2 regions of the Microbacterium sp. P5_B6 genome follow, and region 2 is predicted to be linked to the other one. Evidence: predicted binding sites of a transcription regulator. Region 2 holds the regulator's gene; the other holds the start of a gene.
The links. The regulator HspR, encoded in region 2, represses chaperone genes until heat shock. The targets are predictions, from matches to a motif close to AAGTTGAGTCNNNNNGACTCAACTT.

Region 1: the regulator HspR is predicted to act here: its motif matches at 8,711-8,735, upstream of AC1DP3_RS07395 (Hsp20/alpha crystallin family protein).

Annotation. Positions count from the first base shown of each region.
Region 1 is NZ_JBFULL010000004.1:152,723-164,572, reverse strand. Features, by position in the region: gene AC1DP3_RS07425 (immune inhibitor A domain-containing protein) at 1-1,704, opposite strand, end outside; gene AC1DP3_RS07420 (glucose PTS transporter subunit IIA) at 1,867-3,966, opposite strand; gene AC1DP3_RS07415 (DUF2207 domain-containing protein) at 4,108-5,916, opposite strand; gene AC1DP3_RS07410 (MarR family winged helix-turn-helix transcriptional regulator) at 5,983-6,423, shown strand; gene AC1DP3_RS07405 (ABC transporter permease) at 6,463-7,197, opposite strand; gene AC1DP3_RS07400 (ABC transporter ATP-binding protein) at 7,194-8,018, opposite strand; gene AC1DP3_RS07395 (Hsp20/alpha crystallin family protein) at 8,217-8,672, opposite strand; gene AC1DP3_RS07390 (L-serine ammonia-lyase, iron-sulfur-dependent, subunit alpha) at 9,049-10,542, opposite strand; gene AC1DP3_RS07385 (VOC family protein) at 10,576-10,941, opposite strand; gene AC1DP3_RS07380 (hypothetical protein) at 11,016-11,174, shown strand; gene AC1DP3_RS07375 (hypothetical protein) at 11,253-11,420, shown strand; gene AC1DP3_RS07370 (GAP family protein) at 11,589-11,850, shown strand, end outside.
Region 2 is NZ_JBFULL010000001.1:344,917-356,766, forward strand. Features, by position in the region: gene cls (cardiolipin synthase) at 1-535, shown strand, start outside; gene AC1DP3_RS01475 (hypothetical protein) at 576-1,181, shown strand; gene AC1DP3_RS01480 (AI-2E family transporter) at 1,184-2,296, opposite strand; gene AC1DP3_RS01485 (mechanosensitive ion channel family protein) at 2,368-3,201, shown strand; gene AC1DP3_RS01490 (ion channel protein) at 3,229-4,512, opposite strand; gene AC1DP3_RS01495 (hypothetical protein) at 4,568-5,605, opposite strand; gene AC1DP3_RS01500 (potassium channel family protein) at 5,602-6,342, opposite strand; gene AC1DP3_RS01505 (DUF2252 domain-containing protein) at 6,476-7,891, shown strand; gene AC1DP3_RS01510 (heat shock protein transcriptional repressor HspR) at 7,892-8,407, opposite strand; gene AC1DP3_RS01515 (DnaJ C-terminal domain-containing protein) at 8,514-9,506, opposite strand; gene AC1DP3_RS01520 (nucleotide exchange factor GrpE) at 9,524-10,141, opposite strand; gene dnaK (molecular chaperone DnaK) at 10,145-11,850, opposite strand, start outside.

The DNA.
Region 1 (11,850 bases), on a different contig from region 2:
CGTGCTGATCTTGAAGCCGCCGGCCGCCGTCCAGCCATTGGCCCCGCTCTCGACGCTGTCGCTGAGGAGAGTGGTGCCCCCCGACTTCACGACGATGTCATCGATGAACGCTCCGGCGAGATGCACTCCCCCGTCCGACTGGTAGCGGAAGCGGAAGTCGACCTTCCCGTTGCCCGGAACGGTGAACCGCAGGTTGCTCCACTTGCCGTTGGACGAGCCGCTGATCGTGGCGAGCGTGGTCCAGTTGGCCGCGCCGGCGGGCTTGTACTCCGCATAGAGGTAGTCGAACCCGTCCTCGATCTCGTACCAGGCGTTCGCGGTGACGGTCGCCTTCGAGACGCCGGTCAGGTCGAGCGTCCGGGTGAGCGTGGTGTTGAGGTCATCCGCGCTCGACGTCCACCACGCATGCCCGCCGGCAGGCACGGTGTAGTCGGTCTTGATCGGCTGATCCGCGACATCGACGACAACCGCCTGGTCCTGCCCGTCCACCTGCAGCGCGGCAGGACTCAGCGTGAAGTCGCCGCCTTCGCCGGGTGACACGACGGAGTAGTCGAGCCAGCCGAGCTGCAGCTTCTCCCACGGACCCATGTAGCCGGGCGTGGTGCCGATGTCTTCGATGCCGTGGTTAAGCCACGAGCCGCTCGACATGAGGGTCCAGAACGCGGTCGAGTTCTCGCCGCCGTTGGTGTCGTAGAAGTCGGGCAGACCCAGATCGTGGCCGAACTCGTGCGCGAACACGCCCAGGCCGCCGTTCTCGGCCTCGACGGTGTAGTCGCCGATCCAGTAACCCGTGTTGCCGATCTGCGAGCCGCCGAACTTCGCTGCGGCGGGACCGGTCGTGCCGTAGTCGGTGGAGTTCACATACCAGCGGTGCGACCAGATGGCGTCCTCGCCCTGGGCGCCGCCACCAGCGTCCTCGCCCTCTCCGGCGTGGACGGCCTGGAAATGATCGATGTAGCCGTCCGGCTCGTCGAAGTTGCCGTCGCTGTCGAAGTCGTAGCGATCCCAGACGTCGTAGCTCGCCAGCGTCGCCTTGATCTGCTCGGGGGTCGCACCGCTCGCGACCTGCGCGTCGTACCAGGCATTCCCGGTGTCCTCGATGAACTGCCAGGAACCTCCGAAGTCCTCCACCGCGTTGTCGCCATAGGTCGAGGCGTTTCCGGGCACCTTCACCCAGTCGCTCACACCGCCGGCGACGCTGTACGCGCCCGACGACTGCTTCTCATAGAAGTCCTTGAACGACTCGCCGTCGCCGAAGAACAGGTCCTCGTACGCCGCCGTGTTGAAGTCCGGCAGCCAGTGCGTGCTGTTGTTCACCGTGCGTTCGGGCTTGGGGATCTGATTGTGCAGGGGTCCCGGCGCGAGCCCGAGCTTCTTGCTGCCCTGGTCGCCGAACTCGGACAGGATCGTGAACACCTGCGCGGGTCCGGTGACCGTCGCCTCGAAGTACTTGTCGTCAGCGAGTGCGACGACGCCGTCCTCGTCGGGAGCCGCCTGCCCCGACAGGATCAGCTCCTGCGCCGCCTTGCGGCGCTGGTTCTGCCGTTCGGTCAGAGGCCCGGGCCGGTTGTCCTGCCTCTGCGCCGCGGACGGCTGCGAATCATCGGCGGGCGCAGCGACAGCCGCCGGCCCGAAAGCGGCACCGGCGACGACTGTTGCGCCCACCGCAAGGATGGCTCCCAGACCGCGAATGCGTTGTTTCACGCGTTTCTCCTTCGTCATTTTGCACTCGAGATCGTCGAGCGCCCCGCCGAAACGTAACAGCGCACCCCGCTATGACAAAGCAATGTGAGCCATTTCTCACATTCACACAAAAAGAGACGGGATGCCGGTCCCCCCGGCATCCCGTCTCATCGTGGATCTGGGCTACTCCTTCGGCTCGACCGTGATGAGCGACGCGCCAGGCGTCACATCACCCTCGAGCACCGGCGAGACCGTCCCGAAGTCATCGGCGTTCAGCACGATGACCGGCGTGACGAGTGGGTAGCCGGCCTTCTCGATGATGGCCCGGTCGAAGGTGACCAGCGGCGTGCCGAGCTCGACACGATCGCCGTTCTTGACCTTGACGTCGAACCCCTCACCGCCGAGATTCACCGTGTCGATGCCGACGTGGATGAGCACCTCGACTCCGCCGTCGAGCACGATGCCGAAGGCATGACCCGTCGGCTGAGCCGCGGCCACCACACCCGCTCCCGGCGAGTACACGGTGTCACCGGTCGGTTCGATGGCCGCACCCGGGCCCATCACTCCCCCGGCGAACACGGGGTCGGGGACTTCGGACAGCGCCACCACCCTGCCCGCCAGCGGCGACGCGATTTCGAACGAGACGCGCTCGAGCACGGCCGTGGCTGTCGCTGCCGCGACAGTGGCGGGCGCGGCATCCGATGCGTCGATCCGGCGAGGCTCGGCAGCTTCGATCCTCGCCGCCGAGACACCGGTCGCTGCGGCCGCCGCCTCGGCGGCATCCCGGGTCGCCTCGAACTCCGCCTGCTGCTCGGGCGTGCGGAAGTTGGACCCGATGACGAGGAACATCGCGGTGAAGAAGGCGCCGGCGATGGCGATCGCATACAGCCCGATGGGGTTGAACGCCGGGATCGTCAGCAGCGAGGTGAAGACGAACGCGGTCGTGGTGACGCCGTTCGGCAGGTTCAGGACGAGGCTGCCCACGCCGATGATCAGACCGCCGACGAAGCATCCGACGAGCATCCGTGGATAGATCCGCTTGAACCTGAGGTGGATTCCGTAGAGGGAAGGCTCAGAGATGCCACCGAGAAGACCGGCTGCCAGAGCACCGGTGGCCGTCTGCCGCATCTGAAGGTCACGGTGACGGAGCGACAGGACGAGCACACCGGCGGTCGCGCCGAAGCACGCGAAGTTCCAGGCGCCCATGGGTCCCTGAATGAAGTCGTACCCGAGGGTGTTGATGTTCAGAAGCATGACGGCGTTGATGGGCCAGTGCAGGCCGAGCGGCACCATGAACGGGTACGCGAGCGGGATGACGATCGCGAAGATGAACGGCGACCATTGGTTGATCGCCGCCAGCCCCTGCGCCAGGGCGGCACCTGCGTACACGCCGATCGGGCCGATGATGAACGCGGTCAGCGGGATCATGATCAGCATCGCGAAGAACGGCACGAAGATCAGCTGCAGGTTCGCCGAGATGATCTTGCGCAGCAGCTTGTAGAGCGGTCCGAGCACGGCTGCCATGAGCAGCGGCGGGAAGACCTGCGAGCTGTAGTCGAAGATCGTCAGCGGGAAGCCGAAGATCGGGACGATGAACACCGGCGAGCCGAACACGACCTGCTCGGTCGCCTCGCTCTTCAGCGCCGCAAAGCCCGGCAGCATGAGCACCGCCATGATCGCGAAGCCCACCCACGGGTCTGCCCCGATCTTCTTCGAGGCGTTGTAGGCGACCATCAGCGGGAGGAAGACGAAGACCGACTGCCACATCAGGTTGATGAAGGCCCACGAGGGGTCGAGCGTCACACCGGGCGCATTCCAGTCCGGGATCACATTGAGGGTCGCCATGAGCGCCATGAACGTGATGAAGAACGATGCGCCGAGAAGCGCGCCGAGGATCGGCCGGAACGAGTCCGAGAGGAACTCGAAGAACGAGTCGATCCAGGCGACCTTGCCGCGGACGCCCTTCGCGCGCTCCCGCGCCTTGATGGCGTCGGGATCATCGAGATCGGCCTGAGCGGTGGCGACACCCCCGCCCTTCATCTCGGGAAGAGCCTGGATGTCGTTGTACACGTTCTGCACGCCGCCGCCGATCACCACCTGGTACCGGTCGCCGGCCTGGGGCACTGCGCCCATGACGCCGGGGATGGCCTCGACGGCCTTCGTGTCGACTGCTCCCCCGTCGCGGAGCTGGAATCTGAGCCGGGTCGCGCAGTGGGTGAGGCTCTCGATATTGCCGGCACCTCCCACCGCCTTGACGATGTCTGCTGCTGAGTTGGAAGCCATGGGATTCTCCTTCGACCATCCGTGTTTCGCGCTGCCCTGGTGACGGTTCCCCGTAATCCCTACCCGTCGATTCGGACTCTATCGGCGGTGAACCGCGGGCGCGAGAGGGTACCCGCGCAAATCACCCGAGAGGGGTGCCGCCTACACGCCTCCCCCTCCGCCGCCGCCGCCTCCGCCCCCGGAAGAGCCGCCGCCGCCCGAGCCTCCCGACGACGATGAGGCAGAGGTGCTCGTCGAGAGCGTGCCGATTCCGGATGAGAATGCCGAGGCGTCGAAGCCGCTCGATCCGGAGTACCAGACGGGCGTTCCCTGCTCGCCGTAGAGCACGGCGAGCTCTTTCGCCCACTGCTTCTCCTGCCCGAACACGACGGCGTACGGCAGCAGCGCCTCGTACAGCTTCAGCATCTGCCGGCGGTCAGTGGTGTCGATCGGCACCCGTTCGGCGCCCTCGATGGACTGCAGCATCCGGATGCGGTCGGCTTCGGCCCATTCGATGAACTGGAAGAGACCCGTCAGATGGTCACGGGTCTCCGCGCCGAGCGCGGTGAGCGGCTTGTGCGACACGAGGCGGATGGCCAGCAGCTCGGCGAGGATCGCGCCCACCATGACCACGAGGGGAAACCCCGGATAGACCGAGGCATCCAGCGCCGCCAGTCCGAACACGAACACCAGGCCCGCCCCGATCGTGGTGGCCACCACCGGAAGCGCGCGCACCCGCAGCGGCACCTGCCGACGCAGCCCTCGGCGCTCGAGCTCGGTGCCGGCCGCCTTGAGGATCTTCTGCGCGGCGGAGGAGAGCCGGCGGTCGGTCTGGCCGAACTCGTACTCCTCGCCGGGGGCGAGGCCCGGGAAGAGCCCGTCGAGCAGCATCAGCCCATCGCCGTCCGCCCGCGTCGGATCGACGAGCTGGGCTCGCAGGCGGACCTTGCCGAAGAAGCTCCGGGAGCCTTCGATGATCCGGATGCTGCCCACCACCGCCTGCTCGAGGACTTCGGCCGGGATCGCCTTGGAGGTGCGCCCGAGCAGCACGGCGCTCTCGAGTGCGTCGATGGCCGGCGGAGGCGTGTACTCGGCGATGAGTATCGGCCTGCCCGGGGCGTCACGCAGACCACGCCGGCGGACCACCAGAGCCCAGGCGACGGCGGCGAGCAGCAGGAGCGCCGAAAGAGCCTGGAGCCATCCCCAGCTCGATGCGAAGTACGACGGGTCGAACGGGGTGAAGGTCCCCCGCTGGAACCCGACGGCGATGGTCATGTTCTGGTACGGCGGCAGCTCGGCCGTCTCGGCGAAGACCTCGGTCTGCCCATCCGCTGTGGTCGTGATGGTGCACGCGTCGGTCGAGCCCTCGGAGCCCCGGTAGCAGGCGGTCGCCCCTGTCATCGCGTCGACGAGCTGCCCGGACAGGTGGAGGGTCGCGGTGACGCGCCCGAACGGCTGGGCCCATTCGAGCCCGTTGACGTTCCAGTAGAACTCCTCCACGCCGGCGTCATCGAAGAGCGTCACGTTCTCGAGCGTGTAGGTGAACACGTAGGTCTGTGCCCCGTGGACGAACTCGTCTGCGCGCGAGGTCATCGAGAAGACGCCGTCCTCGTGCTTGACTTCGGCCGGTCGCTCCGCACCCTCGGCGTCGGTGATCGAGACGAACTCCGGGTTGAGCGGCGCTCCCAGATAGGTGTCGGGGATGAGTCGGCGCATCCCGAGGTTCTGGTCGAAGTCCGGGAACATCGCCTCGAACCGCTCGACGACCTCGAGCGTGCTCGTGCCGTCTTCGGCGCGGCCGAGGGTGTAGTCCACGTCGAGACTCGCGAAGCCGAAGTCGTCGACTCCGGCCGGCACCCCCACCGCGGCGGCGCGACTGTCGAGGGAGGTGGGCCACCCCCCGCAGGGGGTGAGGACGAGGACGGATGCCGCGACCCCAGCCGCGACCAGACGCCGTACGAGGCTCCGCATGCGCACAGCCTAAGGGTCCGGCATCCGGTCGCCCGGCGGCGGCAGGTTGGTCCTATTCTTTTGGACATGACCGACCGCCGCCTCGCGATCGACGCGTGGGAGAGCCTCTTCCGCGCGCAGCACGAGGTGTTCGGCGACGTCAGCGGCGACTTCGACGCGACGGCGCTGTCTCAGGCGGAGTACGACGTGCTGCTGACCGTCACGCGGGGTCCCGACCAGACGGCGCGGCTGCGCGATGTGACGGCCAACATGCTCATCAGTCAGCCGAGTGTCTCGCGGCTCGTCGACCGCATGGTGTCGCGGGGCCTGTTGTCGAAGTGCGCCGATCCCGAGGACGGCCGGGGCGCGCTGGTGCATGCCACCGAGGAGGGCTGCGCGATCTTCCGCAGGATCGCGTCCTCGCACGGGCGGGCGATCTCGGAGCGGATGTCGGTCCTCAGCGACAGCGAGCTGGCACAGCTGCGCGAGCTCACCGCCAAGCTGCGCAAGCCCCAGCCCGACTGCTGAAGGCCGTCGGCCGCGCCGCCGCGACGCGGTGCTGCCTGGCTACTGGGTGCGCCGGCGAAGCGTCAGCGACGCCAGGATGAGCGCCGCGACGAGGAAGCCGAAGACGACGAGGAGGGGCCCTGCGACGTCCCAGCCCTCATCGCCGGCGGTCACCGCGTTGATCGCGTCGATCGCGTAGCTGAGGGGCAGGACCTTGCTGATCGCATAGAGCGCGTCGGGCATGTCCTCCCTGGGCATGAACAGGCCGCCCAGCAGGATCTGCGGGAAGACGATGAGCGGCATGAACTGCACGGCCTGGAACTCGGTGCGGGCGAAGGCCGACGCCAGCAGCCCGAGCGCCATGCCGAGGACGGCATCCGTGACGGCGACGAGGCCCAGCTGCCAGACCGGTCCGTCGGTCTCGAGCCCGCACACCCAGACCGCGAACGTGACCGTCACGACGGCCTGCAGCATCGCCATGATTCCGAACGCCAGGCCGTAGCCGACGATGAAGTCGCCCTTGCCGAGCGGCGTGGTCATCAGCCTCTCGAGGGTGCCCGACCGGCGCTCGCGGAGGGTCGTGATCGAGGTGATCAGGAACATGATGATGAAGGGGAACAGCGCCAGGATGGGCGGGCCGTAGATGTCGAAGACACCCTCCTGATCGCTGAACAGCCACGCGAACAGGCCGACGAGCAGGCTCGGTGCGATCAGCATGAGGGCGATCGAGCGGCGATCGTGGCTGAGCTGCCGGAGCACCCGACCGCTCGTCGCGAAGGTGCGGAGGCCGTTCATCCCTCCGCCTCCTCACGTGCCTCGCGACGCGTTCTCGGCCGGTGGGGAGGTGCGGCGGATGCCTCGTCCCCCGCGGGCGCGGTGCGTGGCTGACCGCCGGCGACATCGCGTTCGATGAGCGTGAGGAACGCGGCATCCGGATCCGGGGCACCCGTATCCGACAGGAGGCGCGCGGGTGTCGTGTCGGCGATGATCCGCCCGGCGCGCATGAGCACGATGCGATCGCAGCGGAGCGCCTCGTCCATGACGTGGCTGCTCACGACGATCGTCGCCCCGGACTCGGCGAGAGTGCGGAAGATCGCCCAGAGCTCGGAGCGCAGCAGGGGGTCGAGCCCCACCGTCGGCTCGTCGAGTACGAGCAGCTCAGGCGTTCCGAGCATGGCCACGGCGAGCGACACCCGGCTCTCCTGGCCGCCGCTGAGCGAGTCGACGGTCTGCCGGGCCTGGTCGCCGAGGCCGACCTGCTCGATGACCCGGTCGACGTCCGACGGCGGCGCGCCGATGATCCGGGCGAAGTAGCCGAGGTTCTGCTGGATCGTCAGGTCGCCGTAGACGGAGGCCGCCTGCGTGTCGTAGGCGACGCGACGCCGCTGGGTCTGGGTGCCGGCGGGATCGCCGAGCACGGTCACCGTCCCGCCCTTGACTTTCTGCACACCCACGATGGAGCGCATGAGGGTGGTCTTGCCGCAGCCCGACGGACCCATGAGCCCCGTGATCTGGCCGCGCGGGATGTCGAGATCGAGGCCGGTGAACACCTCGGTGCTGCCGCGCCGCACCTGCAGGCCGCGCACTTCGACGGCATTGCCGGTCTGGTCAGTCATGGCGGGCTCGGACAGGGCGTGAAAGCGAGGGATTGATCACGGGACGAATTATCCGCTTGTTGCACCAACGCCGACAGCGGCGCTCGGGCATGGTCCGACATGCACGCGAAGACGGCGACAGCCCCCGGGCCCTGGGGGCTCGGGGGCTGTCATCGTCAGAATCGCGCGCCGACGCGTAGCCGGGGTGACTCCGCGGAGTCACTGCTCGACCGGCTGCGGCTCCTCGCGGTTCTCRTGCGCCATGATCGTCGGCGAGTTCTGGTCGGATGCGACCTCGATCTTGCGCGGCTTGGCCTTCTCGCTGACGGGGATCGTGACGMTGAGCACACCGTTGCTGTAGTTGGCCTTGATGTTCTCGGTGTCGATGCCCTGGCCGAGGTTCAGCTGACGCAGGAAGCTGACGGCCTCGCGCTCGCGGGTGATCCACTTGACGCCGTCGCCCGAGGTGAGCGAGCGCTCGGCGCGGATCGTGAGCAGCTGACCATCCACGTCGATGTCGACGGAGCCGGGGTCGACGCCCGGCATGTCAGCCGTGAGCACGTAGTGGTCGCCATCGCGGTAGAGGTCCATCGGCATGCGGCGGGGTCCGCGGCGCGTGTCGAACAGGCCGGACGCCAGGCGGTCCAGGTCACGGAACGGGTCGTAAGAAGCCATTTTCGTCTCCTTCGTTGCGTGGTTTCCCATTGATCTGAAACTTGAGCCTCAGCGGCTCAAGTACCTCCAGATTAGCACTCGACCCCCGAGAGTGCCAGATGCCCCGTTCGCCCCCAGCGAACAACTCACCAAGAAGCGGCCCGTTCCCACGACCCTCAACCAGCCCATCAGACGCCAAGCACGGTCCCATCCAGCGCCCACCCTGAACGGCCCCCAAACCGAGGCTGGATCCGGTCGTCCCAGACGCCGAGCCGAGGCCCCCGAAAGGCGCGCGGGAGCGCCCACGTCAGCTAGGCGACCTGCGTCCCCCATCCAAAGCGACCAACGCGACGCAACCTGCAAAACCAGCGGAACCATCGTCGATCATGGAAAGAAGTCAACATTCGATGACGTTCACCGCGAGCCCGCCTTCGCTGGTCTCCTTGTACTTGTTCGACATGTCGATGCCCGTCTGGCGCATGGTCTCGACGACGGCGTCGAGCGACACATAGTGCGACCCGTCGCCGCGCAACGCCAGACGCGCTGCGGTCACGGCCGTCGACGCAGCGATCGCGTTGCGCTCGATGCAGGGGATCTGCACGAGCCCGCCGACGGGGTCGCAGGTGAGACCGAGGTGATGCTCCATGGCGATCTCGGCGGCGTTCTCGATCTGGCGATTCGTGCCGCCCATGACCGCGGTGAGGCCCCCGGCCGCCATGGCGCACGCCGAGCCGACCTCGGCCTGACAGCCGCCTTCGGCGCCCGAGATCGACGCGTTCGCCTTGAACAGCGAACCGAGAGCGGTCGCGGTCAGCAGGAAGCGGCGGATGCCGCGCCGCCGGTTCGCGTGGGCGATGAGGTCGTCGTCGACTGCGTCGGTCGAGGCCAGGACGGGCGGCGCCCCGAAACCGAGGAGCGCGCTGCCGACGAGCTCGCCGTACGGTGTCACGGCGTTGCCGGCCCCGAGCCCGGAGTCGGCGAGGAACCGCCACCAGTACATCGCGACCGCGGGGAGGATGCCGGCGGCGCCGTTCGTGGGCGCCGTCACGACGCGTCCGCCCGAAGCGTTCTCCTCGTTCACGGCGAGGGCGAAGGCTCCGAGCCACTCCCCCGGCAGTTCGCGGTGCCCGGCCGACTCGGCCTCCTCGAGCTGCTCTCGGATCGACGCCGCCCGCCGCTTGACGCGCAGCATCCCGGGCAGCTGGCCCTCGGCGGCGAGGCCCGCCTCGATGCATCCCGCCATCGCGTCCCAGATGGCGTCCAGCCCGTCGGCGATCTCCTCCTCGGTGCGCAGCGCCTCCTCATTGATGCGGGCGGCCTCGGCGATGGTGATCCCGCGCTCGTCGCAGGTCGCGAGCAGCTCTTCGGCGTTCTCGAACCGCAGCGGGTACGGGTGCGCCTCGACTCTCGCGGGCTCCCCGTCGCGGCGGATGAACCCGCCGCCGATGGAGTAGTAGGTCTCTTCGCTGAGCGGGGAGCCGTCCACTCCGACGGCGACGAGCGTCATGGCGTTGGGGTGGCCTGGCAGGCGGGTGCGGGGAGCGAAGGCGATGTCGGCCTTGGCGAAGGGGATGCCGTGCGCGCCGTCGAGGAGGAGCTCGCGTCCCTCGGGCCAGTCGGTCCACGCCGAGCGGACGGCATCCGGATCAACGGTGTCGGGCGCCTCGCCCCGCAGACCTGCGACGACGGCATCCGGAGTGCCGTGTCCGATGCCCGTCGCCCCGAGCGAGCCGTACAGGGTGCAGGTCACCCGGGCCACGCGGTGGAGCATCCCGGCCGATGACAGGCGTGCGGCGAAATCACGGGCGGCCCGCATGGGACCGACCGTGTGGGAGCTCGAGGGTCCTACACCGATGGAGAACAGCTCGAACGCCGAGACGTAGGCGCTCATGTCTTCAGGCTACGCGTCGCGCGCCAGCCCGGATCAGCGAGGCTGGAACGAGACGAGGCCGACCGTGTTGCCCTCGGAATCCCGGATGAACCCCTGCCATTCCTCATGGCCGGCAGGCCCCAGGGTGCCGGCGTCATCGTGGGCGAAGATGACGTGCGGATGCGCGATGACCTCCACGTCGCCGAGCCGCTCGATCACCTCGTGGATGTTCTCCACCTGCAGGTAGATGAGCGACGAGGGCGCGTTGCGGTCGAGCAGCAGCCGCACGCCGCCGAGGTCGAAGAACAGCAGGCCCGGCGGGTCGAAGAGACCCGTCGGCTCGGATTCCGTCAGTCTCCGATAGAACTCCGCGGCGCGCTGCAGGTCGTCGGCGTGCTGGGCGATCTGAACGAGGAGCATGTTCACTTCTTGCACAACCGGCGCCCGGCTTCAAGGGGGTCGACGGGTGAATGATCGAGCGCCAGAGTCGGGGCATGACATCTCTCGCAGTGATCCTGCTCATCGTCGGAATCGTCCTGCTGCTCCTCGGCCTGTTCGTCGAGGCGGCCAAGTTCCTGCTGTGGATCGGGATCATCATCCTCGTCGTCGCGGTCATCATCTACCTGATGCGCTACATCAGGCGCGGTGCGTGACAGAGCGACGCTGAAAGGGAGTCCCAACCCGGACTTCCTGGACTCACGCTGGCGATAAGAGCGTTTTGGAGGTGATCGATGCTCTTCGCGATCTACGGAGTTCTGCTGATCGGCGGCATGATCGTCGTCGGTCTGTCGTTCTCACTGCCGGCGTTTCAGGCGCTCGTCTTCATCGGAGGCGTGCTCCTGATCGCCGCGGCCGTCGCCGTGCCGATCACTGCGGGAGTCCGGGAGCACCGGAAGTAGGGCGAATCAGAAGTCGAGGGGCCGAGTGACCCCTCGATTTCGTCTGTGCGGAATCGATGACAGTACTCGCGCTACGAGGATGACCCCGGCTGGGGATGCTCGGAGCCGGCTCGGCCGAGGGCGTAGTGTGGCGAGGACCGAAGTCATCGACAGAGCGAGGAACGGCGGATGCAGACACTGCTCCATCTGCTTCCCCTGGCGATCGCGCTCGCATTCAGCACCGTCCCCATCCTCGCGGCGCTCCTCATCCTCCTTTCGGAGAATCGGTCGCGGTCCGCGGTCCCCTTCCTGATCGGGATGCTGGTGGGGATGTTCGCCGTCGTCGCGGTGTTCACGATGGCGGCCCAGCTCGTTCCGACGGCGCGCTTTCCGCGCCGCACGGACGAGGCGGTCGGTCAGCTCGAGATCATCGTCGGCAGCGCGCTGATCC
Region 2 (11,850 bases):
CGTCCCCAGCGGACCGACCTACCGCACGGAGAACAACCTGCGCCTCTTCCTCTCGCTGATCTACGGCGCCACCGAGAAGGTCATCCTCACGAGCCCCTACTTCGTGCCCGACGAGGCGATGGTCTACGCGATCACCTCGGCGTGCGAGCGGGGTCTCGAAGTGCACCTGTTCGTCTCGGAAGTCGCCGACCAGTGGCTCGTCGGGCACGCGCAGCGGTCGTACTACGGGGTGCTGCTCGACGCCGGCGTGCGGATCTTCCTCTACCCGGCGCCCTACATCCTGCACTCGAAGCACTTCTCGATCGACGACGACATCGCCGTCATCGGGTCGAGCAACATGGACATCCGCTCGTTCAGCCTGAACGCCGAGGTCTCGGTGCTCGTACGGGGGGCGTCCTTCGTCGCCGGGATGCGCGAAGTCGAAGAGGGCTACCGGCAGGCCGGACGTGAGCTGACCCGCGAGGAGTGGAGCCGCCAGTCGCGCAAGGACACCTTCTTCGACGGCATCGCCCGCCTCACCTCCGCGCTCAACTGATCCTCAGAGAGCGGTGGCCGCCACGGCCTACCCTTGAGGGATGCCGACACTCCACGCCGACGCCGACGCGACGCTCTGGGTACCGGTCACGTCATCCCTGGGCCTCTCCGGCCGTCGCCATCGCAAGACCGCGATCCGCATGCTGCTCACCCAGGCGAACCGCGCGGTGGGCTCCAGCGAGCGGCCCGGCAGCAGCGTCCTCGCGTGGGGGATGAGCCAGGCGGCGCCCTTCCTCATGCGCCGCGCCGCCGGGCGGGTGCTCGTGTGGGTGTGGAAGGCCGACCCGGAGCTCGCCGTCGTGATGGCCCAGGTGCAGGAGGCCACGCCACAGCTCCGCACCGCCCGCGCGATGATGCCGATGGAGTACGACGACAGCGAGGAGTTCCGAAACCCGTACCTGGGCGTGGGCGAGAAGCTCGCCATGCCCCTTCCCCGGGACCCCCGCACGCCGCCGTTCGCGACCTACACGTGGGACACCGGCACGCATTTCGTCAGCGTGACCGCGGTGTGCCCCGAGCGCGAGCGGTTCGGGACGATCATCGGCAGCCTGGATGACCTCGCGCGCACGATCCGCATCGCCGACGACCTCACGATCGGCGAGTCGCCGACCGTCCTGCGGATCGATCCGGCTCCGCCGAAGGCCTGAGCTCAGTCGGGCTCGGGAGCGGCTCCCGGATGCAGCGGGGCGACGTCGTGGTCGCCCGACAGCCATCGCATCCAGGTCGCGCCGGGGTCGCTCTCGAGGATGAGCGCGCGCACGAGCAGGGTCAGCGGGATCGACAGGATCGCGCCGACCGGGCCGATGATGAACGTCCAGAAGATCACCGCGAAGAAACTCAGCGTGAGGCTGAGGTTCACGGCGTCGCTCACGAACTTCGGCTGCACGAGCACCTGGAGCGTGACGTTGACGACGCAGTAGATCGCGACAACGGCCAGAGCCAGGGGCCAGCCGCCCACGACCAGGGCGAGGACGGCAGGCGGGATGAGACCCAGCACGAAGCCGATGTTGGGGATGAAGTTCGTCACGAACGCGAGGATCGCCCACACCGCCGGAGCCGGCACGCCGAGCGCCAGCAGCGCGAAGCCGTCGATGACCGCGACGATGGCCCCGAAGGTGGCGTTGACGACGTAGTAGCGGCGGACGCTCGAGTTGTACACCTGGAATCGACGGACGGTGGGGCGGATGCCGCGGCCGAAGGACGCTTCAGCGCGTGAGTAGCGCGCTCCGTCAGCCGCCATGAAGATGACGTAGCCGAGCACGAAGAAGAGCGCCGTCAGCACGCTCAGGACGGTGCCGCCGAGCGAGGTCGCGAACGAGATCAGCTTCTCGGGCTGCATGATCGAGGCACCGGCATCCGCCGCCTCAGAGGTGACGCCGAACGACTGCAGCAGCGCCACGACGTTCTCGGCCGCCTGCTGGAGCTCGTCCTTGTAGTCGGCGACCAGCCGTGCGAACTCCACGCCCGCGAAGGTCAGCAGCAGCGCCATGACCGCGAGGATCAGGTACCCCACGACGATCACTCCCGTCGTCGCAGCCCAGCGGGGCCAGCCCCAGCGTTCGAGCGGGAAGCGCACCGGGTGGCAGACGATGACGATGACCGCCGCGATCGCGAGGGGGCCGATCAGCTCCCGCGCATACGAGACTCCGGCGAGCGCGATCACGGCCGCCGCAAGGCCGAGGAGGATCCGCAGCGTCGGCGACAGCGAGGGAGCTGCCGCGCCGGCGGGCGCGGACGTAGCGGGCGGGCGCGATTGCTTCACGGGCGCAAGGCTAGCCGTGCCCGGCGGCGGGGCGACGCGGGCGCGCCCTGACCGGTCGCTATCGTGAGCGGGTGGATCTCAGCCAGCTGCTTCCGACGACCGTCGAATGGTGGCAGCTGCTCATCGCCGTCGTCGTGATCATCGCCGGCTGGGTCCTCTCGCGACTCGCCCGCGCGGGCACCATGCGGCTGCTGCGGCTGGCTCCGAGCGTCTCGGAGATCGTCTCGACGTTCATCGCGCGCCTGGTCTCGTACTTCGTGGTCCTGCTGTCGGTCGGCATCGCCCTCGCGGTGCTCGGGGTCAACATGCAGCCGCTCCTCGTGCTCGCGGTGGTGCTCGCCGTCGTGGCGGTGCTGGTCCTCCGCGGGGTCGCCGACAACTTCGCCGCCGGCGTCGTCATCCAAGCGAGCAAGCCGATCGAGGTCGGCCACGAGATCCAGGTGGAGGGCCCGGACGGACGCGCGATCACCGGCGTCGTCACCGACCTCAATTCGCGGACCGTCGTGCTCGAGACCTACGACGGCCGCACGGTGCACGTGCCCAACGCGAAGATGGTGCAGGATCCGATCGTCAACCATTCCGCCCGGGGACTGCGCCGCAGCGAAGTGCAGGTTCGGGCCGCGCGCAGCGGCGCCGGGTTGGATGAGGTGCTCGCCCGGCTCACCGAGGCCGCGGCATCCGTTCCGGGGGTCTCCGAGATCGAGCGGAGCCGCGCCATCGCGGTGTCGATCTCGCCGGAGCGGCTGACGGCGCGCGTCCTGTTCTGGCACACCCCGCCGGATGGGCTGACGGTGACCGCCGGTGTCGTCGAAGCCGTCGCTGCCGCCCTCCGCGCGGCGGGTGTCGAGAGCACCGTGACGAGCGAACCCGGACTTCCGCCGCTGGTGCCCTCCGAGACCCTCTGAGATCGGGCGGGCCCGCGCGCCTCGCGCTCAGGCCGCCTTGCCGGCGGGCTTGGCCACGGGCTTGTCCTCGCGCACGTGGACGACGAGCTCGGGTGCCTTGGTGACGATGAGCCACACCGGCAGCACGATGAGGCACAGGAGTGGCAGCACCTTGATGTCGCCGCACAGGGCGACGCCGACGAAGATGCCGATCCAGCCGTCCTTCGTCGCCGCCAGGACGATGCCGAGCGTGCCGCACGCCACGGCGAGCGAGATGGGGAGGCCGGGGATCAGCGCATAGCCGAGCAGCCCGAAGGAGACTCCGATGAAGACGGCGGGGAAGATCCGGCCGCCACGGAATCCGGCGCTGGCGGCGATGAGGAGCGCGACGACCTTCACCGCAGTGAACAGCGCGAGCTGCTGCGGGCTGTAGTCATCCGGATGCTCGAGCAGCTCGCCGGTCTGCTCCAGGCCCTTGAAGAGGGTGATCGGTCCGCCGATGATGCCGAGCACACCCAGGAGCATGCCGCCGAGAGTGGTGAAGATCAGCGGGTTGCGCAGCGCGTGGAACAGCCGGTGCAGGTGGGGGAAGACGAACGCGGCCGCGACGCCGATGAGCGCGGACACTGCCGCGACGGCGAATCCCGTCACCAGGTAGATCGGCTGGTAGGCGCCGATCGGATCGAGGGTGAACGCGATCGCCTCTCCTCCGAGGAGGAGCATCGTCACTGCGCCGGCACCCGCCGCCGCCAGCGGGAGGAACAGCTTGTCCCAGAGCGACCCCGGCATGGCGAGGGTTCCGACCATCCCCGTGAACACGAGCGCCGCCGCGACCGGCGTGCCGAACAGCGCGCCGATCGTCCCCGAGACGGCGAGCATCACCAGGAGCGCGGGCGGGACCTTCGTGGAGAACCTCCCGAAGACCGCCACCGCGAGTGCGCAGTTGACGGCGATCGTCGGGTTCTCAGGGCCGAGGCTGACCCCTCCCGCCAGGCCCAGAATCGTCACGAGGAGGATCGTCGGCACGGTCAGGAGCTTCGGCGGCGTGCCGCCGAGTTCGGTGGTGGCCGAGTCCGGTCCGCCGTGGCCCGGCAGGAGCCAGACCACCGCGCCGACCGCCGCACCCGTCAGAGTCAGGACGAGGAAGATCCACCACGGCGTGCTCTCATCGGCTCCGAACAAGCCCGGGAGCGTGTTCCACACGTAGTGCATGAGGCCTTCCGACACGAGGTCGAGAAGGCGCAGCACGACGGCCGAGCCGATGCCGATCAGCAGCGCGGGAACCGCGAGCAGCAGCAGATTGCGGATGCTCGGCGTGGTCGGCTCGGTCATGTGACTCCTCACGGTCGGACTCATCCTGCCCGACCTGCGGCAGGCGCGGCATCCATCAGTCGGTCAGGCGCATGTCCTCATGCAAGGCCGCGGCGCTGCGGATGAACAGGATGATCCAGGTGAACACGAGCGTTCCCGCCACGAGCTCGACCGCGGTCAGCGTGTAGTAGCCGATTCCGAAGAGCACGCCGAGCGCCACCACGAGGCCCAGGAAGACCCAGCCGAGATAGATGAAGAACGGCGACATCCCGGGGATCCAGCCGCGCAGCCGGATGACGAGCACGGCGTAGACGACGGCCATGCCGGAGGCGAAGAACGTGTGGATCCAGAACCAGTCATCCACGGGGAACACGCCGACGAAGCCGAGGAACACCCCGACCAGGATCAGGCACAGCCGTACCCGCGCGATGCCGTGCGGGGCCGCCGTGGGGATGCCCGAGGTGGCCGCCCGGGCGAGCGTGGTCACGATGATCCCCGCGACGATCAGGGTGAGGTTGAACGCGAGCGACGAGATGTCGTTCGTGACGCCCAGCGAGCTGAGGTGCTTCTGCCACCACTGCGGATCGGATGCCGTCAGCATGCTGGCGACGATCCCCTCGACGAGGAACGTGGCGAGCACCACCGCCAGCAGCTGCAGATCCATATGGGTGCCGGAGTAGAACGCGACGTACCCGGTGACGGCGGCGACGGCTCCCGACAGGACGATGACCGGGATGCCGAACACCTCGGCGCCGATGAATGCCTGCTCGAAGATCACCGACACGAGCGTCCAGCTCAACAGCGCGATGACGGCGTGGGCGAATGCCAGCGCGACCAGATCGACGATGTCGAGGACGTTCGGACGAACGCCGCCCCGCAGCATCCGTCCGCCCGCGAACGCGACGATCGCGACGAGTGCCGACGTGACGGCGGCGAACTGGCCGAGCGAGTCGGGGCCGGCGATGGGCGCGGACTGGAACCTGAACGCCAGGATCGCGATGAACGCGACGACGATGAAGGCGCCCGCGCCGATCGCGAGGGAGATCGACTCGAGCGTCCGCTCGCTGGATCGGCTGTCGGCGGCTGGTGATGCCGCGGGGGCCTCGGATGTCATGGCGACTTGTCCTCTCGGGCGGGCGCTGCGAACTCTTCGTGCATCTGGGTGACCTGCTGGACGAGGGCGCGCATCTGGCCCCGCGTCGCCGGCTCGTCGTCATCGCGACCGCGCGCCGCCTTCTCGATCACCCACGATGACACAGTCGCCGTCACCGTGCCGACGATCGCGACACCGCCGGCCATCAGCCCGACCGCCCAGAGGCGGCCCACCGCGGTGACGGGATAGAAGTCGCCGTAGCCGACCGTCGCCACCGTGACGAACGCCCACCAGACCGAGTCCCCGAAGTTCTCGATGTTGGACCTGGGGGCGCCGCGCTCGACGTCGAGCACCGCCAGCGAGCAGAGATAGATCACCAGGAGCGAGGCTCCCGCGCCGTAGATGGCGATGCGGCTGCGCAATGCCGTCCCCGCCGTCTGCTTGCCGAAGGTCATGACCGTCAGCACCCGCAGCAGGCGAAGCGCCCGCAGCATCGGGATGGCCACGATCGCGAGGTCGAGCAGATGGCCCCGGAACCATGCGCCGCGCGGCTTGGCGAGCGTGAGACGCACGATGTAGTCGACGATGAAGACGACCCACGTCAGGCCGATGATCACCCAGAGCACGAACGCCTCGGGGCCCTGCGCGTCCGTGATGGACTTCCACGAGTACGCGATGAGCCACAGGGCGGCTGCCACGATCAGAGGCCAGTGCGTGGCACTCTCCCACCGCGCCATGATCTCGGATCGGCTCGCCATGGGTGCACTCTAGAGCCGCGGGGCTCGCCGCCCGAGGTGCACCGCCGATCGGTCACCCGAGGGGTGTGACCGCACGACGTGCCGAGCGACCAGGTCCGTGGCACCGCCCGCGTGCCGGTGCCATGATGTGCCCATGACGGACTCTTATACATCTGCGCTCGAGTGGACCCGACCGGCGACGGTGGAGCAGCGCATGGCAGCCGGCAAGGACGCCCGTCGGGCGGTGTCGCGGAGCGAGCTGGCGCACCTCTCCGGGGGTGATCGGGATCCGCTCGGGATCCTCGACGCCCAGAACGAGGGACGGCTCGCCGAACTCGTCCCCCTGCGGATCGAGCGGATGTCGGCCAGCCCCTTCGCGTTCTACCGGGGTACCGCGGCGATCCAGGCCGCCGACCTCGCGCGCGACCCGCACAGCGGCATCCTGGTCGCATCCTGCGGCGATGCGCACGTCTCGAACTTCGGCTTCTTCGCCTCACCGCAGCGCACGCTGATGTTCGACCTCAACGACTTCGACGAAGCTGCGTGGGCTCCGTGGGAGTGGGATCTGAAGCGCCTCGTCACGAGCATCGTCATCGCCGGGCAGGCGACATCCCGCGATCACAAGGTCGTCGAGGAGGCCGCTCTGGAGGCGGTGCGAACGTACGCGCGCTCCATGGCGGCGAACGCGGCGCGCAGCAGCGTCCGCCGCTTCTTCGAGCATTTCGACGCCGAGTCCGGCCTGAAGGCCATGGAGCCGGAGTCGCAGCGCACCATGCGGAGCGCGATCAAGGAGGCCGAGAAGAAGACCGGCGATCGCGCCGCCAAGCGCCTCACGACCCTCGACGATCAGGGTCGGCTCATGTTCGTCGACCGTCCGCCGACGATGACGCACACGACGCCTGAGATCGAGGGACGACTGCACGACAACCTGCAGAAGTACATGGCGTCCGCGAACGTGGACGTCAGGCTCGTCCTGGCTCAGTACACGGTGTCGGACATCGCCCTGCGCGTGGTCGGCGTCGGAAGCGTGGGCACGCTCTGCACGCTGATCCTGCTGCAGGACGGAGACGCCAACGCGCTCATCCTGCAGGGCAAGGAGGCCGGGCGCAGCGTGCTCGAGCAGTACGGGGGCATCACTCAGCCGGATGCACTGGTGGAGCTCGTGACCGAGCAGGGCGAGGGGGGCCGTGTCGTCGCCCTCCAGCGCATCCTGCAGGCGGTCTCGGACCCGTTCCTCGGGCACCTCCGTGCCTACGCCGGTGACTTCTACGTGCGGCAGTTCAACGACATGAAGGGCGGCATCGACATGGATCAGCTCGATGACGCGACCTTCCGCGACTACGCCGAGATCTGCGGCGCGGTCCTCGCCCGTGCCCACGCACAGTCCCCCCGCGCCGCCGAGGTCGCCGGATACATCGGCAACGGGCGGATGGTGGGTGAGGCGATCCTCGAGTGGGCCTACGCCTATGCCGCCCTCTCGAAGTCGGACTTCGAAGCGTTCGTCGCCGCACACCCGAAGGCAGAGAGCGGCTCGGCCGAGGCGAGGGCTGCCGTCCGCGCCCTGGGCTGATCAGGCGGTTCCGCGGACCCCTGGACCGGGCTCGTCGCGGGGAGCAGCATCCGTCCCCTCGTCCTGACCGTCGTCCATCGGAGCGATGCCGACCCGGGGGCTCCACAGCACCACCTCGGTCGCGCGGCGAACCCGCGTGCCGTGCCGGAGCGTCACCACCGCGCCGGTCGCACCGGCGGCGAAGACCCGAGCACCCGGACGGCGCTCGAGCTCGACCTTCACCCGCTCTTCGAGGTCGCGCACCCGCAGGTGCAGCTCGCGCACGCGATCCTCGAGTTCGAGGATGCGGGCGATGGCCGGAAGCCCCATGCCGTCCGCCGACATCCGGGCCACTTCAACCAGCTGCTGCACGTGCCGCAGCGAGTAGCGGCGGGATCCGCCCTGGGTGCGGGCGGGGACGACGAGCCCGAGCCGGTCGTACTGGCGCAGGGTCTGCGGGTGCATCCCGGAGAGCTCGGCCGCTGAGGCGATCGCGAAGATCGGCGTGTCCTCGTCGATGTCGTGCTGCTCACCCATGCGAACCACCGCCTCTCGTCGCTCAGGACAGGAGTTCCGGCGGAGGCAGCACCGCGCAGGGCGCTGAGGTCCTGTCCGCGCCGGAACACCTGTTCTCTGTCATGATCTAGCCGCGCGCCTTGGACATGAGATCGGCGCGCGGGTTCTCCTTCGGCTCCAGCGCGTGGAAGCGCTCCAGCGCTTCGCGCGCCGCGTCGTCGAGGTGCGACGGGACGGCGACCTGCACCTCGGCGAGAAGGTCGCCCGTGCCCTTGGCCGTCTCGACCCCGCGGCCCTTGACGCGCAGCACCCGGCCGGAGGGGGTGCCGGGCGCGACCCGCAGCTTGACCGGCTCGCCGCCCAGCGTCGGAACCTCGATCGTCGCGCCGAGGACCGCCTCGGTGAAGGTGATCGGCACCGTCACGCGCAGGTTGATGCCATCGCGGGTGAAGACCGGATGCGGCCGCACCGAGACCGCCACGACGACATCGCCCGGCTCGCCGCCGTCCGGCGAGGGCCGGCCCCGACCGCGCAGCCGGATCTTCTGGCCGTCCGCGACTCCCGCGGGGATCTTCACCTTGAACGGCTTGCCGTCGTCACCCTGCAGGGTGATGGTCTCGCCGCGCGTGGCCGTCAGGAAGTCGACGGTCGTGCGCGCCGTGACATCGGCGCCGCGGGTGGGGCCGCCGTAGCCGCGGAATCCGCCGGTCGTCTGGCCGAAGCGCCCCGAGCCGAAGCCGCCGCCCTGGGTCTGGTTGAACATCCGGAAGATGTCGTCCATGTCTTCAGCCTGGGTCCGACCGGTGCGGCCCTGACCGAACATCGAGAACACGTCCTCGAAGCCGGCGGCACCGGGGCCGGCCGAGGTGAAGCGGGCGCCGCCGGCACCCATGGCGCGGATCTGGTCGTACTCCTTGCGCTGCTCAGGGTCGGAGAGCACCGAGTACGCCTCGCTGATCTCCTTGAACTTCGCCTCGGCCGCCGCATCACCCTGATTGGAATCAGGGTGATGCGTGCGCGCGAGCTTGCGGTAGGTCTTCTTGAGATCCGCTTCCGAGACGTCTTTGGAGACGCCGAGGATCTTGTAGAAGTCCTTGTCGAACCAGTCCTGACTCGCCATGCATGCTCCTCAGCTGGTCAGTCGACCGGGACGGCGACGACGACCTTCGCGGGGCGAAGCTCGACCGAGCCCACCCGGTAGCCGACCTCGACGACCTCGAGCACCGTGGGTGCCTCGACGCCGGGGGTCGGCGCCTGGAAGATCGCTTCGTGGTGCTGCGGGTCGAACGCTTCGCCCGCCTCGCCGTATGCCGTCACGCCGAGCCGCTCGGCCACCGCGCGCACCTTCTCGCCGATCTGCGCGAAGGGCGAGCCCTCCACGAGGTCGCCGTGCTTGGCTGCGCGATCGAGATCGTCGAGCACGGGGAGGATGCCCTTGGCGGCCTCGCCCTTCGCGCGCTCGATGTCGCGCTCACGCTGCTCTTCGGTGCGGCGGCGGTAGTTCGCGTACTCGGCCTGGAGGCGCTTGAGGTCGTTGAGCAGCACCGACTCGAGGTCGGCGAGCTTGGCGTCCTCGGCCGCGGCGTCGACGTTCTGCTCGGTGCCGAGGATGTCGTCGACGGTCCACTCTTCGCCGGCCGCGGCATCCTCTCCGCCCTGCGGGGCGGGGTCGGAGACCGGAGCCTCCGACCCGTCCTGCGGACGGACCTCTTCTTCGCCGTCTCCGGCCGAAGGAACGAAGTCCTTGTCTGTCATGTCCTACTTCTTCTCGTCTTCGTCGTCCACGACCTCGGCGTCGACGACGTCCTCGTCAGGGGTGGAAGCGCCGGCCTCGTCCGACGGGCCGTCGGGCACCGGCTCGGAGGCCGACTGCGACGCCTGGCTGGAGGCGTAGATCGCCTCGCCGAGCTTGCCCTGGCTCGCGTTGAGCTTGTCGAACGCGGTCTTGACCGCGTCGTCGTCGTCGCCGGCGAGCGCCGCCTTGAGGGCATCGACGTCTCCCTGCACCTCGGACTTGACGTCCTCGGGCAGCTTGTCGTCGTTCTCCTTGATGAGCTTGTCGATCGAGTACGAGAGCGTCTCGGCCTGGTTGCGCACCTCGGCGGCCTCACGGCGCTTCTTGTCCTCGGCCGCGTGCTCCTCGGCCTCGCGCACCATGCGCTCGATGTCGTCCTTCGGCAGCGACGAGCCGCCGGTGATCGTCATCGACTGCTCCTTGCCCGTGCCCTTGTCCTTGGCGGACACGTGCACGATGCCGTTCGCGTCGATGTCGAACGTGACCTCGACCTGCGGGATGCCGCGGGGCGCCGGAGCGATGCCCGTGAGCTCGAACGTGCCCAGCGGCTTGTTGTCGCGCGTGAAGTCGCGCTCACCCTGGAAGACCTGGATGGCCACCGACGGCTGGTTGTCGTCCGCGGTCGTGAAGGTCTCGCTGCGCTTGGTCGGGATGGCCGTGTTGCGCTCGATGAGCTTGGTCATGATGCCGCCCTTGGTCTCGATGCCGAGGCTCAGGGGGGTCACGTCGATCAGCAGGACGTCCTTGCGCTCACCGCGGAGCACACCGGCCTGGAGTGCGGCGCCGACGGCGACGACCTCGTCCGGGTTGACGCCCTTGTTGGGCTCCTTGCCGGTCTCGCGCTTGACGAGCTCCGAGACAGCGGGCATACGCGTCGATCCGCCGACGAGCACGACGTGGTCGATGTCGCCGACCTTGATGTTCGCCTCGCGGATGACGTCCTCGAAGGGCTTCTTCGTGCGGTCGAGGAGGTCCTTGGTGAGGTCCTCGAACTTCGCGCGGGTCAGCGTCTCGGACAGCGACACGGGGCCGTTCTCGGTCAGCGAGAGGTACGGCAGGTTCAGGCTCGCACTCGTCGACGACGAGAGCTCCTTCTTCGCCTGCTCGGCGGCCTCCTTGAGGCGCTGCAGGGCGATCTTGTCGCCCGAGACGTCGACACCGGTCTGGTCCTTGAACTGCTTGATCAGGTACTCGACGACGCGCTGGTCCCAGTCGTCGCCGCCGAGGCGGTTGTCGCCGGCGGTCGAGCGCACCTGGATGGTCGAGAAGTCGTCGTCCTTGCCCACTTCGAGCAGCGAGACGTCGAAGGTTCCGCCACCGAGGTCGAAGACGAGGATGAGCTCGTCCTCCTTGCCCTTGTCGAGCCCGTACGCCAGAGCGGCGGCAGTGGGCTCGTTGATGATGCGCAGCACGTTCAGGCCCGAGATCTCGCCGGCCTCCTTGGTGGCCTGGCGCTCGGCGTCGTTGAAGTACGCGGGGACGGTGATGACGGCATCCGTCACGGTGTCGCCGAGGTACTGCTCGGCGTCGCGCTTGAGCTTCTGGAGGATGCGCGCCGAGATCTCCTGCGGCGTCCACTTCTTGCCGTCGACGCCGAACGACCAGTCGGTGCCCATGTGGCGCTTGACCGACGAGACGGTGCGGTCGACGTTGGTGACGGCCTGGCGCT